Regions from separate parts of the Nocardioides aquaticus genome, predicted to be linked through region 1. Evidence: predicted binding sites of a transcription regulator. Region 1 holds the regulator's gene; each other region holds the start of a gene.
The links. The regulator HrcA, encoded in region 1, represses chaperone genes, less so after heat shock. The targets are predictions, from matches to a motif close to TTGGCACTCGNNNNNNNCGAGTGCCAA.
Positions count from the first base shown of each region.

Region 2: a site for HrcA is predicted at 2,690-2,716, ahead of groES (co-chaperone GroES). Genes of this name have one in related genera too.
Region 3: a site for HrcA is predicted at 2,926-2,952, ahead of groL (chaperonin GroEL). Genes of this name have one in related genera too.

Region 1 is NZ_CP075371.1:2,040,687-2,044,979, forward strand. It holds gene ENKNEFLB_RS09865 (DUF3097 domain-containing protein) at 1-710, opposite strand, end outside; gene ENKNEFLB_RS09870 (hypothetical protein) at 762-1,001, opposite strand; gene ENKNEFLB_RS09875 (MBL fold metallo-hydrolase) at 1,064-1,942, opposite strand; gene hrcA (heat-inducible transcriptional repressor HrcA) at 2,062-3,129, shown strand; gene dnaJ (molecular chaperone DnaJ) at 3,217-4,293, shown strand, end outside.
Region 2 is NZ_CP075371.1:1,139,728-1,144,020, forward strand. It holds gene ENKNEFLB_RS05595 (MBL fold metallo-hydrolase) at 1-475, shown strand, start outside; gene ENKNEFLB_RS05600 (cobalamin B12-binding domain-containing protein) at 456-1,496, shown strand; gene ENKNEFLB_RS05605 (class I SAM-dependent methyltransferase) at 1,493-2,653, opposite strand; gene groES (co-chaperone GroES) at 2,881-3,174, shown strand; gene groL (chaperonin GroEL) at 3,282-4,293, shown strand, end outside.
Region 3 is NZ_CP075371.1:969,969-974,261, reverse strand. It holds gene ENKNEFLB_RS04740 (VWA domain-containing protein) at 1-219, shown strand, start outside; gene ENKNEFLB_RS04735 (hypothetical protein) at 216-917, shown strand; gene groL (chaperonin GroEL) at 1,137-2,762, opposite strand; gene ENKNEFLB_RS04725 (ATP-grasp domain-containing protein) at 2,977-3,849, opposite strand; gene ENKNEFLB_RS04720 (SGNH/GDSL hydrolase family protein) at 3,893-4,293, opposite strand, start outside.

The DNA.
Region 1 (4,293 bases):
CCCAGGGCGGCGCAGATGCCGCGCTTCCACTCCACCGAGCGCGGGATCTCGGGCCACGCCTCCAGGCCGACCCGCTGCGGCTTGACGGCGGCCCAGACGTCGACGAACGGGTGGCCGACGACCAGGACGTGCTCGCCCAGCGGGGAGGCCGCGACCTCGGCGGCCACGCGGCTCTCCTTCGAGCCGGGCACGAGGTGGTCGACCAGGACGCCGACCCGCCGGCCGGGGCCGGGAGCGAAGTCTCGGAGCTGGGCGGGCAGGTCGTCGACGCCGTGCAGCATCTCCACGACCACGCCCTCCAGGCGCAGGTCCTCGCCCCAGACCTTCTCGACCAGCTCGGCGTCGTGCTTGCCCTCGACGAAGATGCGGCTGGCGCGGGCCACCCGGGCGCGGGCGCCGGCGACGGCGACCGACCCGGAGGCCGTACGGGTGGGGGCGGCCGGGGCGCGCACGTGCACCGGGGCGGACAGCACGACCGGTCGACCCTCGATCAGGAAGCCGGCGCCGAGCGGGAAGGTGCGGCGCTTGCCGTGCCGGTCCTCGAGGGTCAGCACGTGCAGGTCGCGGTCGACCGAGACGACCTCCCCGCAGAAGTCGGTGGTGACCTCCTCCACGACGGTGCCGAGGTCGGCCGTGGCCGGTTGCGCACGCCCGCGTCGGGGCGCGCGCCAGTCGCCGGAGAGGACGTCGGATCCGTAGCGGTCGCTCACCCGGGACACGGTAGGCGGCGCCGCCTACGGTGCCCGGGACGCGCGCCGGGGTCAGGACCCGGTGCTGTCGTCCCCCTCGTCGTGGGAGGTGTCGTTCTCGCCGAACGGGCCGTCGGGCTCCGAGCGCTCCACCGGCTTGCCGCTGGACATCAGGTCGTCGACCTGCTCGCCGTCGGTGAGGCCCTCGGCCAGCGGGTTCTCCTCGCTGGGCACCAGGTCCTCGGGCAGCTGGTCGTCCGAGATCCCGATGTCGGGTCCGGCGGTGGCGTCTTCGTCGGAGGCGTTGCTCATGGCGCGACGCTAGTGGGTCCGGCGCGGGCGTCAACCACCCCGTGGACCTGGTCCCGGCGGGGTCAGGCGAGAGGGAGTCGTCGGCCGCCGCGGGGGAGCGCGTCGTACCCCCGGCGGACGGCGTCGGCGAGCAGGTGCCGCGGGAAGGGCCACTCGCCGCGTGCCAGCGCCTCGTCCGGACCGACGCCGCCGGCGGCCAGGTCGCGCACCTGCTGGGCGAGCAGGCCGAGCTCGTTGCGCTGCTGCTCGACGTGGTCGCGGTCGACCGGCCGTCCGTGGCCGGGCACCACCAGGGTCGCGGGGGTGAGCAGGTCCAGGACGACGTCGAGGGTCGAGGGCCAGGCCAGCGGGTGGCAGTCCGGTCCGAGACCGGGGACGGCGAGGCCGCCCACGGAGCGTTCCCCCGCGAGCTCGGACTGCTCGACCAGGTCGCCGGCCAGGACCAGGTCGACGTCGCCGACCCGGACGACGAGGTCGCCCCCGGTGTGGCCCGCGCCGGGGTGGACCAGCTCGACCACCCGGTCGCCGAGGTCGAGGACGCTGACGGCGGAGAACACGTGGTCCGGGGCGACCAGCGCGGTCGCGGCCAGCTCGGCCGCGTGCTCCTCCGCGGGGTCGGCGGCCATCCGCAGGCGGGTGTCCTCGCCCCAGCGCGCCAGCTCCGCGGCCGCGGTCTCCTGGGCGTGCACCGGCACCGCCGGCCACCGTGCGCGGAAGGCGGCGACGCCGAAGGCGTGGTCGTGGTGCCAGTGGGTGGTCACCACGGCCACGACGTCGCCGGGCAGCCCGGCGACCGCCTCGGCCACGGGGGCCGCCGCGGCGGTCGAGCCGGAGGTGTCGACCACGACCATGCCGGCGGCACCGCCGACGACGGACACGTTGACGTCGCACCACGGCTGCGGGGCGACCCAGACGCGGTCGGCGACCTCGGTGAACGGCACGCCCTCACCCTAGGCCCGCACGCCCCCGGCCCTCCCCGCGGAGGCGGTGGATCGGGCCCCACGCGCTAGGATTGGCACTCACGATCGGGGAGTGCCAGACGCGGGAGGAGGACCGGGGGATGCAGGAGGAACGCAGGCTCGCCGTGCTGCGCGCCATCGTCGAGGACTACGTGTCCACCGAGGAGCCGGTCGGCTCCAAGGCGCTCGTCGAGCGGCACCGCCTGGGCGTCTCGCCGGCCACCGTGCGCAACGACATGGCCGTGCTGGAGGACGAGGGCTACATCGCGCAGCCCCACACCAGCGCCGGCCGGGTGCCGACCGACAAGGGCTACCGGCTCTTCGTCGACCGGCTCACCACCGTCAAGCCGATGACGGGGGCCGAGAAGCGGGCGATCGCGACCTTCCTCGACGGCGCCGTCGACCTCGACGACGTCGTCGGCCGCTCGGTGCGGCTTCTCTCGCAGCTGACCCGTCAGGTGGCCGTCGTGCAGTACCCCGTGCTGTCGCGGTCCACCGTGCGCCACGTCGAGCTCGTCGCGCTCGCCCCGACCCGGCTCCTGGTCGTGCTGATCCTGTCCACCGGCCGCGTCGAGCAGCGGGTCGTCGAGGTCGCCGAGCCGATGGGCGACGAGGACCTCGCCGACCTCCGCAGCCTGGTGAACCGGGCCGCGGTCGGCGAGCTGATCGCCTCCGCTGCCGACGCCTTGCGCGCGCTCGCCGGCCCACCCCCCGGTCCGGCCGAGGATCCCGCCGTCGCCGGCCCCGAGGACGCCACCCGGGCCACCAGCGCGGCGAGCAGCCCGGTCGTCGAGGCCCTGCTCGAGGCGATGAGCGACCACCGCTCCGACGAGCGGGTCGCGGTCGGCGGCGCGGCGAACCTCGCCCGCCACGTCGACAGCCCCGACTCGGCAGTCCGTCCGCTGCTCGAGGCGCTGGAGGAGCACGTCGTGCTGCTCAAGCTGCTCGGGGAGGCCGGCGCCGACGGTGCGGTCACGGTGCGCATCGGCCGCGAGGGGCCGTACGAGCAGCTGGCCTCGACCAGCGTGGTCGCCACCGGGTACGGCCCGCGCGACGACGTCCTCGCCACGCTCGGCGTCGTCGGCCCCACCCGGATGGACTACCCCGGCACGATGGCCGCGGTCCGCGCCGTGGCCCGCTACGTCACCCGCATCCTCGACGAGGCCTGACCGGCCCCGCCCCCGGCGCGGCCCCGGCCGCGCCCGTACCCCCGACCTGCCCCCAGCCCCCACGGACCGAAGGACGATGATCCCAGCGTGAGCCAGGACCTCTACGCGATGCTCGGCGTCGAGCGCGACGCCGACAGCGACACCATCAAGAAGGCCTACCGCCGCCTCGCTCGCCAGCTCCACCCGGACGTGAACCCGGACCCGGCGACGCAGGAGCGGTTCAAGGAGGTCTCGGCGGCCTACGAGGTGCTCTCGGACCCCCAGAAGCGCTCGGCCTACGACCGCGGCGGCGACCCCTTCGGCGGGGCCGGCGCCGGCGGGTTCGGCCAGGGTGCGGGCTTCTCGTTCACCGACATCATGGACGCCTTCTTCGGCGGCCAGGGCGGTGCCGCCGGTGGGGGCCGAGGACCGCGTCCCCGCAGCCGCCGCGGCCAGGACGCGCTGATCCGGCTCGAGATCAGCCTCGCCGAGGCCGCCTTCGGGGTCACCCGGGAGCTCAAGGTCGACACCGCGGTGCTGTGCACGACCTGCGACGGCGCCGGTGCCGCGCCCGGCACGCAGCCGGTGGCCTGCGAGACCTGTCGTGGTGCCGGCGAGGTCGCCCAGGTGCAGCGGTCGTTCCTCGGCGAGGTGCGCACGCTGCGCCCCTGCCCGGCCTGCCGCGGGTTCGGCTCGATCATCCCGGAGCCCTGCCGGACCTGCGCCGGCGACGGCCGGGTCCGCTCGCGTCGCTCGTTGACGGTCAAGATCCCGCCCGGCGTCGACACCGGCACCCGGGTGCAGCTGACGGAGCAGGGCGAGATCGGTCCCGGCGGTGGCCCGGCCGGCGACCTCTACGTCGAGATCAACGTCGCCGCGCACCCGGTCTTCACCCGCCACGGCGACGACCTGCACTGCGTGGTCACGGTGCCGATGGCGGCCGCCGCGCTCGGCACCACGCTCACCCTGCCCACCCTGGAGGCCGACGTCGTCGACCGCCCGGAGGAGGAGGGCCCGCTGGTGGACCCCGACCTGTCCACCTCGCACGACCTGGAGATCAAGCCGGGCACCCAGTCGGGCCTCGAGCAGGTCCTGCGCGGGCGCGGCGTGCCCGGCCTGCGGGGCGGGCGCGGTGACCTGGTCGTCAGCGTCAGCGTGGAGACGCCGACCCGGCTGGACGCCCGG
Region 2 (4,293 bases), 900 kb from region 1:
CAAGGCGATCGTGCTCACCCACGCCCACGACGACCACTGCCGGGTCGCCCCCGCGCTGCGGGAGCGGGTCGCCGCACCGATCATGCTGCACCCCGACGAGCGGCCCCTGTGGGAGCTGACGCACGGTGGTCCGGACGACGCCGACGGCTACCTCTGGGACCTCGACCTGGCCGACGGCGCCGTCGTCGAGGTCGCCGGCACCCGCCTCGAGGTGCTGCACACGCCGGGCCACTCGCCCGGTGCGGTCTGCCTCCACGCTCCCGACCTCGGCTGCGTCTTCAGCGGTGACACGCTCTTCCAGGGTGGTCCGGGCGCGACCGGACGCTCCTACAGTGACGCGGACGTCATCGTGGAGTCGATCCGGACCCGTCTGCTCGCCCTCCCCGACGACACCGTGGTCCACACCGGCCACGGCCCCGACACGTCGATCGGGGCGGAGCGAGCAGGAGTCAGTCATGGGGACAGCACCACCTGAGGCCAGCCGGACGAGCCTCCACGCGCAGTACTGGGACGCGCTCGTCGCCGCCGACCGCTTCGCCGCCCTGCGCGCCGTCAAGGCGCTGAAGGACGGCGGCTGCTCCACCGCCGAGCTGCTCGACGACCTCGTCGTGCCGGCCCAGCAGCGGATCGGCGACCTGTGGGTCAGCGGCGAGTGGGGCGTGGCGCAGGAGCACGCCGCCACCGCCGTGAACGAGGGCCTCGTGCACTGGCTCTGCTCCTTCAGCGCGCCCCCCTCGGAGGAGGCGCCGCTGGTCGTCGTCGCGTGCGTCGCCGGGGAGCGGCACGCGATGCCGGCCCTGGTCGTCGCGGAGGGCCTGGCCCTCGAGGGACTGCGGGTGCACTACCTCGGTGCCGACCCCGACCCGGCCGACCTGCTGGCGCAGGTCGAGCTGCTGCGGCCGCGGGCGGTCCTGCTCAGCGCCACCCTCAGCGCGTCCCTGGCCTCGACCAAGGCGCTCTTCGCCGGCGTCCGCGCGCTCGGCGTGCCGGTGGTCGTCGGGGGCCGGGCCTTCGGCGGTGACGCCCGCCGCGCCGAGACGCTCGGAGCGACGGCGTACGCCCCGGACGTCGCGACCGCGGTCCGTCTCGTACGGGAGCTCCCGCCGGTGGACCCGGGTCCGGCTGCGGCCGTCGGGCACCCCGGCGAGGTCGAGGGCGGCCGGATCGCGGAGCGCCAGCACGAGATCGTGCCGACGGTGCTCGGCCTGCTCACGGCCGACGCCGGTCCGACGCCGGGCGTGTCCCGCGCCGAGCTGGTCGACCACGTCCGGCACGTGCTCGGCAGTCTCGCCGCGGCGCTGGTCAGCGAGGACGAGTCGATCCTGGTCGAGACCCGTGACTGGCTCGCGCACCTGCTCACGTCCCGTGGTGCGGGCCCGGACCTCGTCGCCCGGCTGTGGGCCGCCGTCGGCGCCGCCCTGGGGGAGCAGACGACGGCGCGGCGGGCGCTGGACCGCACCGCACCGGGCCGCCTCGACGTGGAGGTCCCCGCCTAGTCCTGCCTGCGGGGACCGCAGGGCTCGACGAGCAGCGCCGTGCCACGCCCCGCGACCCGGGTCATCACGATCGTCGCCGCGACGGACCCGGTCAGCTTCAGCCGCCTGCGCAGGTCCTCGGGCACGACGTCCACCCCGCGCTTCTTGACGGTCAGCGCGCCGACGTCGCGCTCGCGCAGCGCCGCACGCAGCTGCTTCTCGCGGTAGGGCAGCTCCTCGAGCACGCGGTAGCCCCGGGCGAACGGGGTGCGCACGTCCTCGTCGGAGGTGACGTAGGCCAGGTGGGGGTCGACCCGCCCACCGGCGACGGTCGCGGCGACCGCGGTGACCAGCCCGGCCCGGATGACGGCGCCGTCCGGCTCGTAGAGGTAGCCGCCGACGCCACGCACCTCGTCGGAGGCGGGGTCCTCGTCGGTCAGCGTGGCCAGGCCGGCGCCGGCGACGACGGTGGCGCGCCACCGCACCGTCGCCAGGTGCCCGCCCCACAGGGCGACCTCCTTGACCTCGCCGTCCTCGCTGACCCACTCGGCCTCGACGCCGTCGGGGACCAGGCCGTGCGGCAACCCCGGGGCGGCCTTCACGCACGCGTCGCGTCCCAGCAGGCCCTCGACGAAGTCCCACGAGGGCGTCCAGTCCTCGACCCGGAAGCTGCGCCCGCGCCCGCTGCGGCGCGCGGGGTCGGCGAAGGCGACGTCGAAGGGGGAGAGGTCGAGCCCGGTGGCGTCGGCCACGGCCACCGCGCCGGGCAGCCCGAGCGCGGCCAGGTTGGCCTCCGCCACCGCCACCCGCACCGGGTCCAGGTCGACGCCGACGCAGGTCAGGCCGGCCCGGGCCGCGGCGACGAGGTCGCCACCCACCCCGCAGCCGAGGTCGACCAGGGTGCGGGCGCCGGTCGCGGCCATCCGGGCGGCGCGGTGGGTCGCCACACGCGTCCGTGTGGCCTGCTCGAGCCCGTCGCGGGTGAACCACATGACCGCGGCGTCGTCGCCGAGCTTGGCCCGCGCGTGACGGCGGAGGTCGACCTGGGTCAGGGCGGCCGCGACCCGGTCGGCGTCCGCCCCGGGCAGGGCGCGCAGGTCCGTACGCCCGTCGGCGGCGGCCGCCAGCAGGGCGCCGCCCTCGTCGCCGGTCAGCCACCGGAAGGTCTCGAGGTCCACGCCGCCATCCTGGCAGGCACCGACCGCCGGGTGCTCCTGGCACTCGGTCGGGGCGAGTGCTAGTTTTGCCCTGGCACTCTCGAGGTGAGGGTGCCAGTGCAGGCGATGGGCCCGACCCCCGCGACGGCGAGCCCCGACCCTGCCCCAGCGTGCACCACCCCCGCCCGGACAACCCGTCCGGGCACCCCCGTCCGTGCAACACAGTGGAGAAAGTGGAGGTCGACATCGTGTCGGTCAACATCAAGCCCCTCGAGGACCGCATCGTGGTCAAGCCGCTCGACGCCGAGCAGACCACCGCCTCCGGCCTCGTCATCCCCGACACCGCCAAGGAGAAGCCCCAGGAGGGCGAGGTCCTGGCGCTCGGCCCCGGCCGCGTCGACGACAACGGCAACCGCGTCCCGATCGACGTCGCCGTGGGCGACAAGGTCGTCTACAGCAAGTACGGCGGCACCGAGGTCAAGTACGCCGGCGAGGAGTACCTCATCCTCTCCGCGCGCGACGTCCTCGCGGTCGTCAGCTGAACACCCCCCGGGTCGTGCCCCCGGCTGCTGCGCTGACGCGCCGCGGCCGGTAGGGCACGACCCGGACGTGTCTCCCGCACATCCCGAGCACCATCGCAAGGAGAGCAATGCCCAAGATCCTGGAGTTCGACGAGAACGCACGGCGCGCTCTCGAGCGGGGCGTCGACGCCCTGGCCAACGCGGTCAAGGTGACCCTCGGTCCCAAGGGCCGCTACGTCGTCCTCGACAAGAAGTGGGGTGCCCCCACGATCACCAACGACGGCGTGACCGTCGCGCGTGAGATCGAGCTGGACGACCCGTTCGAGAACCTCGGCGCCCAGCTGACGAAGGAGGTCGCCACCAAGACCAACGACGTCGCCGGTGACGGCACCACCACGGCCACGGTGCTGGCGCAGGCCATGGTCCACCAGGGCCTGCGCGCGGTCGCGGCCGGCGCCAACCCGATGAGCCTCAAGCGCGGGATGGACAAGGCCACCGAGGCCGTCGGCCAGGCCCTGCGCGACGCGGCCCGCGAGGTCGAGACCCGTGAGGACATGTCCTCGGTCGCGACGATCTCGAGCCGCGACGCCCACATCGGCGACTTGCTCGCCGAGGCCTTCGACAAGGTCGGCAAGGACGGCGTGATCACCGTCGAGGAGTCCAACACCATGGGCACCGAGCTGGAGTTCACCGAGGGGATGCAGTTCGACAAGGGCTACATCTCGCAGTACTTCGTCACCGACCAGGAGCGCATGGAGGCCGTCCTCGACGACCCGTACCTGCTCCTGCACCAGGGCAAGATCAGCTCGGTCTCCGACCTGCTCCCGCTCCTGGAGAAGGTCATCGCCGCCGGCAAGCCGCTCTTCATCCTCTCCGAGGACGTCGACGGCGAGGCGCTGTCCACCCTGGTCGTCAACAAGATCCGGGGCACCTTCAACGCGGTCGCCGTCAAGGCCCCCGCGTTCGGTGACCGCCGCAAGGCGATGATGCAGGACATCGCGACGCTGACCGGCGCGCAGGTCGTCTCGCCCGAGGTCGGGCTCAAGCTCGACCAGGTCGGCCTCGAGGTGCTCGGCCAGGCCCGTCGCGTGGTCGTCACCAAGGACGACACCACGATCGTCGACGGTGCCGGCGACACGG
Region 3 (4,293 bases), 1.1 Mb from region 1:
GCCGGCGAGGCCGCGATCGACGCGGCGGCCGAGCGGCTGCGGGGCGACGCGTACGCCGACGTCGCCCCCGCCGTACCCGGCCGGCAGCTCGGCTGGGTCTGGGGGGCGCTGCTGCTCCTGCTGGCCCTGCCCGAGCTGCGGCTGGGCTGGCGGCGCTGGCTCGAGGCCCGTCACGAGGCGGCGCTCGGGCGGGCCGCGCGGCGGGAGGCGGCCCGGTGAGCGGGCGCGAGGCCTGGCGACGGCGCCTGCTGCTGGCCGGCGTCCTGCCGGCGCTGGCGGCCGCGGCGCTCTCGCTCGAGGTGGCGGTGGTGCTGCACCACGACGCGGAGGGCCGGGGGGCGCTGGACGACGGCGCGCCCGCCCGGGCCGTGGAGGCGTACGCCGCCAACCGCACGCTCAACGTGCTGGAGCCGTGGGTCGCGCCGTACGACGAGGCCACCGCGCGGTTCCGCGCCGGCGACCCGGCCGGGGCGGTGCGGGGCTACACCGACGCCCTGGCCCTGGCTCCGGCCGCGCAAGAGTGCCGGGTGCGGACCGACCTGGCGCTGGCCCACGGCGCGGCCGGCGCACCGTCGCGGGGCGTCCGGGCGCTGGCCGACTGCCCCGCCAGCGACGGGCGGGCCGCGGAGGCCCTCGCGGCGCTGGAGGAGCAGGCAGCGGCCGAGGAGGCCGCGGACTCCGACGAGCAGGCGGAGGCACCCCCGGAGGCGCCCCCCGGCTCCGACGGCCGGCAGGGCGCCGGCCAGCAGGAGCAGGCCGCCCGGCAGGGCGAGCTGCGCGAGCGCAACGACCGCGGCCAGGAGCGCCGTCAACGGGCCGAGGACCGGGACGACCAGACCGGCGTCGGCGACAGGCAGGGCCAGGGCCGGGGCCAGCCGGACCCGGGCGAGGCGGGCACCCCGGCGTACTCCTGGTAGCCGGGACGACCCGGGCTACGACGGGGCGCCGGAAGCGTCATCTCGACGCGCCGCGAGCGTCATCTCGGCTGTCCGCGAGCGTCATCTCGGCTGTCCGCGAGCGTCATCTCGGCTGTCCGCGAGCGTCATCTCGGCGTGGCGACGGCCCGCCCGAGCAGTGCTCGGACGGGCCGTCGGGTGGTGCAGGTGGTGCGGGTGCTGCTCACGCAGCGGCGGGACTCAGAAGTCCATGCCGCCCATGCCGCCGGACGGGTCGGGCATGGCCCCGGCCTTCTCCGGCTTGTCGGCCACGACGGCCTCGGTGGTGAGGAAGAGCGCCGCGATGGAGGCGGCGTTCTGCAGCGCGGAGCGGGTGACCTTGGCGGGGTCGATGATGCCCTCGGCGAGCATGTCGACGTACTCGCCGGTCGCGGCGTTGAGGCCGTGACCCGGGGTCAGGTTGCGCACCTTCTCCGCCACGACGCCGCCCTCGAGGCCGGCGTTGATCGCGATCTGCTTCAGCGGGGCCTCGGTCGCGTAGCGCACGATGTTGGCACCGGTCGCCTCGTCGCCCTCGAGCTCGAGCTTGGCGAAGGCCTCGGCCGCAGCCTGGACCAGCGCCACGCCGCCACCGGCGACGATGCCCTCCTCGACGGCCGCCTTGGCGTTGCGCACGGCGTCCTCGATGCGGTGCTTGCGCTCCTTGAGCTCGACCTCGGTGGCCGCGCCGACCTTGATCACCGCGACACCGCCGGCCAGCTTGGCCAGGCGCTCCTGCAGCTTCTCGCGGTCGTAGTCGGAGTCGGAGTTCTCGATCTCGGCACGGATCTGGTTGACCCGACCGGCGATCTGGTCCTGGTCGCCGGCACCCTCGACGATGGTGGTCTCGTCCTTGGTGATGACGACCTTGCGGGCCTGGCCGAGCAGCTCGAGGCCGGTCGACTCGAGCTTGAGGCCGACCTCCTCGGAGATGACCTGGCCGCCGGTGAGGATCGCGATGTCCTGCAGCATGGCCTTGCGGCGGTCGCCGAAGCCGGGGGCCTTGACGGCCACGGACTTGAAGGTGCCGCGGATCTTGTTCACGACCAGGGTCGAGAGCGCCTCGCCGTCGACGTCCTCGGAGAGGATCAGCAGGGGCTTGCCCGACTGCATGACCTTCTCGAGGATCGGCAGGAGGTCCTTGACGTTCGAGACCTTCTGGTTGGCGATCAGGATGTAGGGGTCCTCGAGGACCGTCTCCATCCGCTCGGTGTCGGTGACGAAGTAGGCCGAGATGTAGCCCTTGTCGAAGCGCATCCCCTCGGTCAGCTCGAGGTCAAGGCCGAAGGTGTTCGACTCCTCGACGGTGATGACGCCTTCCTTGCCGACCTTGTCCATCGCCTCGGCGATGATCTCGCCGACGATCGGGTCCGCGGCGGAGATCGACGCGGTGGCGGCGATCTGCTCCTTGGTCTCGATGTCGGTGGCCATCGAGAGCAGCTTCTCGGAGACCGCGGCGACCGCAGCCTCGATGCCGCGCTTGAGGCTCATCGGGTTCGCGCCGGCCGCGACGTTGCGCAGGCCCTCGCGGACCATGGCCTGGGCCAGGACGGTCGCGGTGGTCGTACCGTCACCGGCGACGTCGTCGGTCTTCTTGGCGACCTCCTTGACCAGCTCGGCGCCGATCTTCTCGTAGGGGTCCTCGAGCTCGATCTCCTTGGCGATGCTCACACCGTCGTTGGTGATCGTGGGGGCACCCCACTTCTTCTCCAGGACCACGTTGCGGCCCTTGGGACCGAGGGTGACCTTCACGGCGTCGGCGAGCGTGTTCATGCCACGCTCCAGGCCGCGCCGGGCCTCTTCGTCAAATGCAATCAGCTTCGGCATAACTCCTGCGATTCCTCACGCTTAGAGTCGGTGGGACCGAGTCGGTGGGCTGCCCGCGACGGACGGTCCAGCGGCTCCGGCGAACCCTTTCTCGCCGGCGCGTGGACCTCAGCTTGCACCGCTTCGGTTTGTCACTCTCATGGTAAGAGTGCCAGCGAAATGTCTAGCACTCGGCCCCGTCGAGTGCAAACGTCACGGCGAGGTACGCCCGGGATCAGCGGGCCGCCAGCGCCCGCACCACGGTGGCGGCGAACGCCGTGGCGTTGCCCGGCACCAGGTCCAGGTAGAGCCCGGGCTCGATCACCTCGACCTCGCTGACGCACAGCTCGCCGTGGACCTCGAGCAGGTCCACCCGCCCGTACGGCAGCGGCCCGCCGTGGCGCTCCCCCACCACCGCCATCGTGCGCTCGGCCAGCGCGACCGCCGCCGGGTCGGGGGCGACCGGGCGCATCATGCCGCCGTAGCGCGGGTGCACCCGCACCTCGTCGTCCTCGCCCGCGGCGACCTTGTCGACCTGCGAGACGACCCGGCCGTCGAGCACGAACAGCGACCGCTCGCCGGTGGTGCGCACCGAGGCCACCAACGGCTGCAGCAGCCAGGCGTCCCCGCCGAGCGCGGAGAGCCGCGGGTCGTCGGACCGCGACGCGACCACGACGCCGGTGCCGCCGGCCCCCGTGCGGGGCTTCAGGACGACCGTGCCGTGGCGCGCGAGCCCGGCCTCCAGCGCCGGGACCAGGCCGGGTGCGTCGACGAGCTCGGTGGGCACGACCGGCAGGTCCTCGGCCAGGTCGAGCAGGTAGGACTTGTCGGCGTTCCACGCCATCACCGCGGCGTTGCCGAGCAGGTGGCCGTCGGCCTCCACCCGGCGGGTCCAGGCCAGGAACGCGGGCAGCCGGCGGTGGTAGTCCCAGGTCGAGCGGACCGCCACCAGGTCGGCCGCGGCCCAGTCGACCGCCGGGTCGCTCCACACCGCCCAGGAGGCGTCGACGCCGGCGGCACCCAGCGCCTCGGGCAGCAGGTGCCCGCCGCCCTCGCCGGCGGGCAGGAGGTCGAAGGTGGCCAGCAGGACGGTCGGTCGGGTGCTCACGTCGCCCATCCTCGTGCCGTGCCGGCCCGCGCGACCGGCTGGGTCACACCGGGACGGGGGCCAGGTGCCCGAACGGGACCTCCTCGGCCGCGCCGAGCGCGGCCAGCACCGAGGGCAGCAGGGCGCTGGCGGTGCGCTTGTAGCCCAGCGGGCTGGGGTGGAACCGGTCCAGGCTGAACATCTCGTCGGGGTTGGTGATGAAGAACGGGCCGACGACCCGGGCCAGGGACACCGCGTACGCCCCGGCGACCACCGCCGCCACCTCCTGCGCCGCCGCCAGCTGCCGCGAGGCGCGCGAGCCCAGGCTGCGCAGCGGCTGCGGCACCGGGCGCAGCAGGCCGAGGTCCGGGCAGGTGCCGACCACGACGCCGGTGCCGACCGCGCGCAGCCGACGGATGCAGACCGCGAGGGACTCGACGCTGTCGGCCACCGGCACCCGGTGGG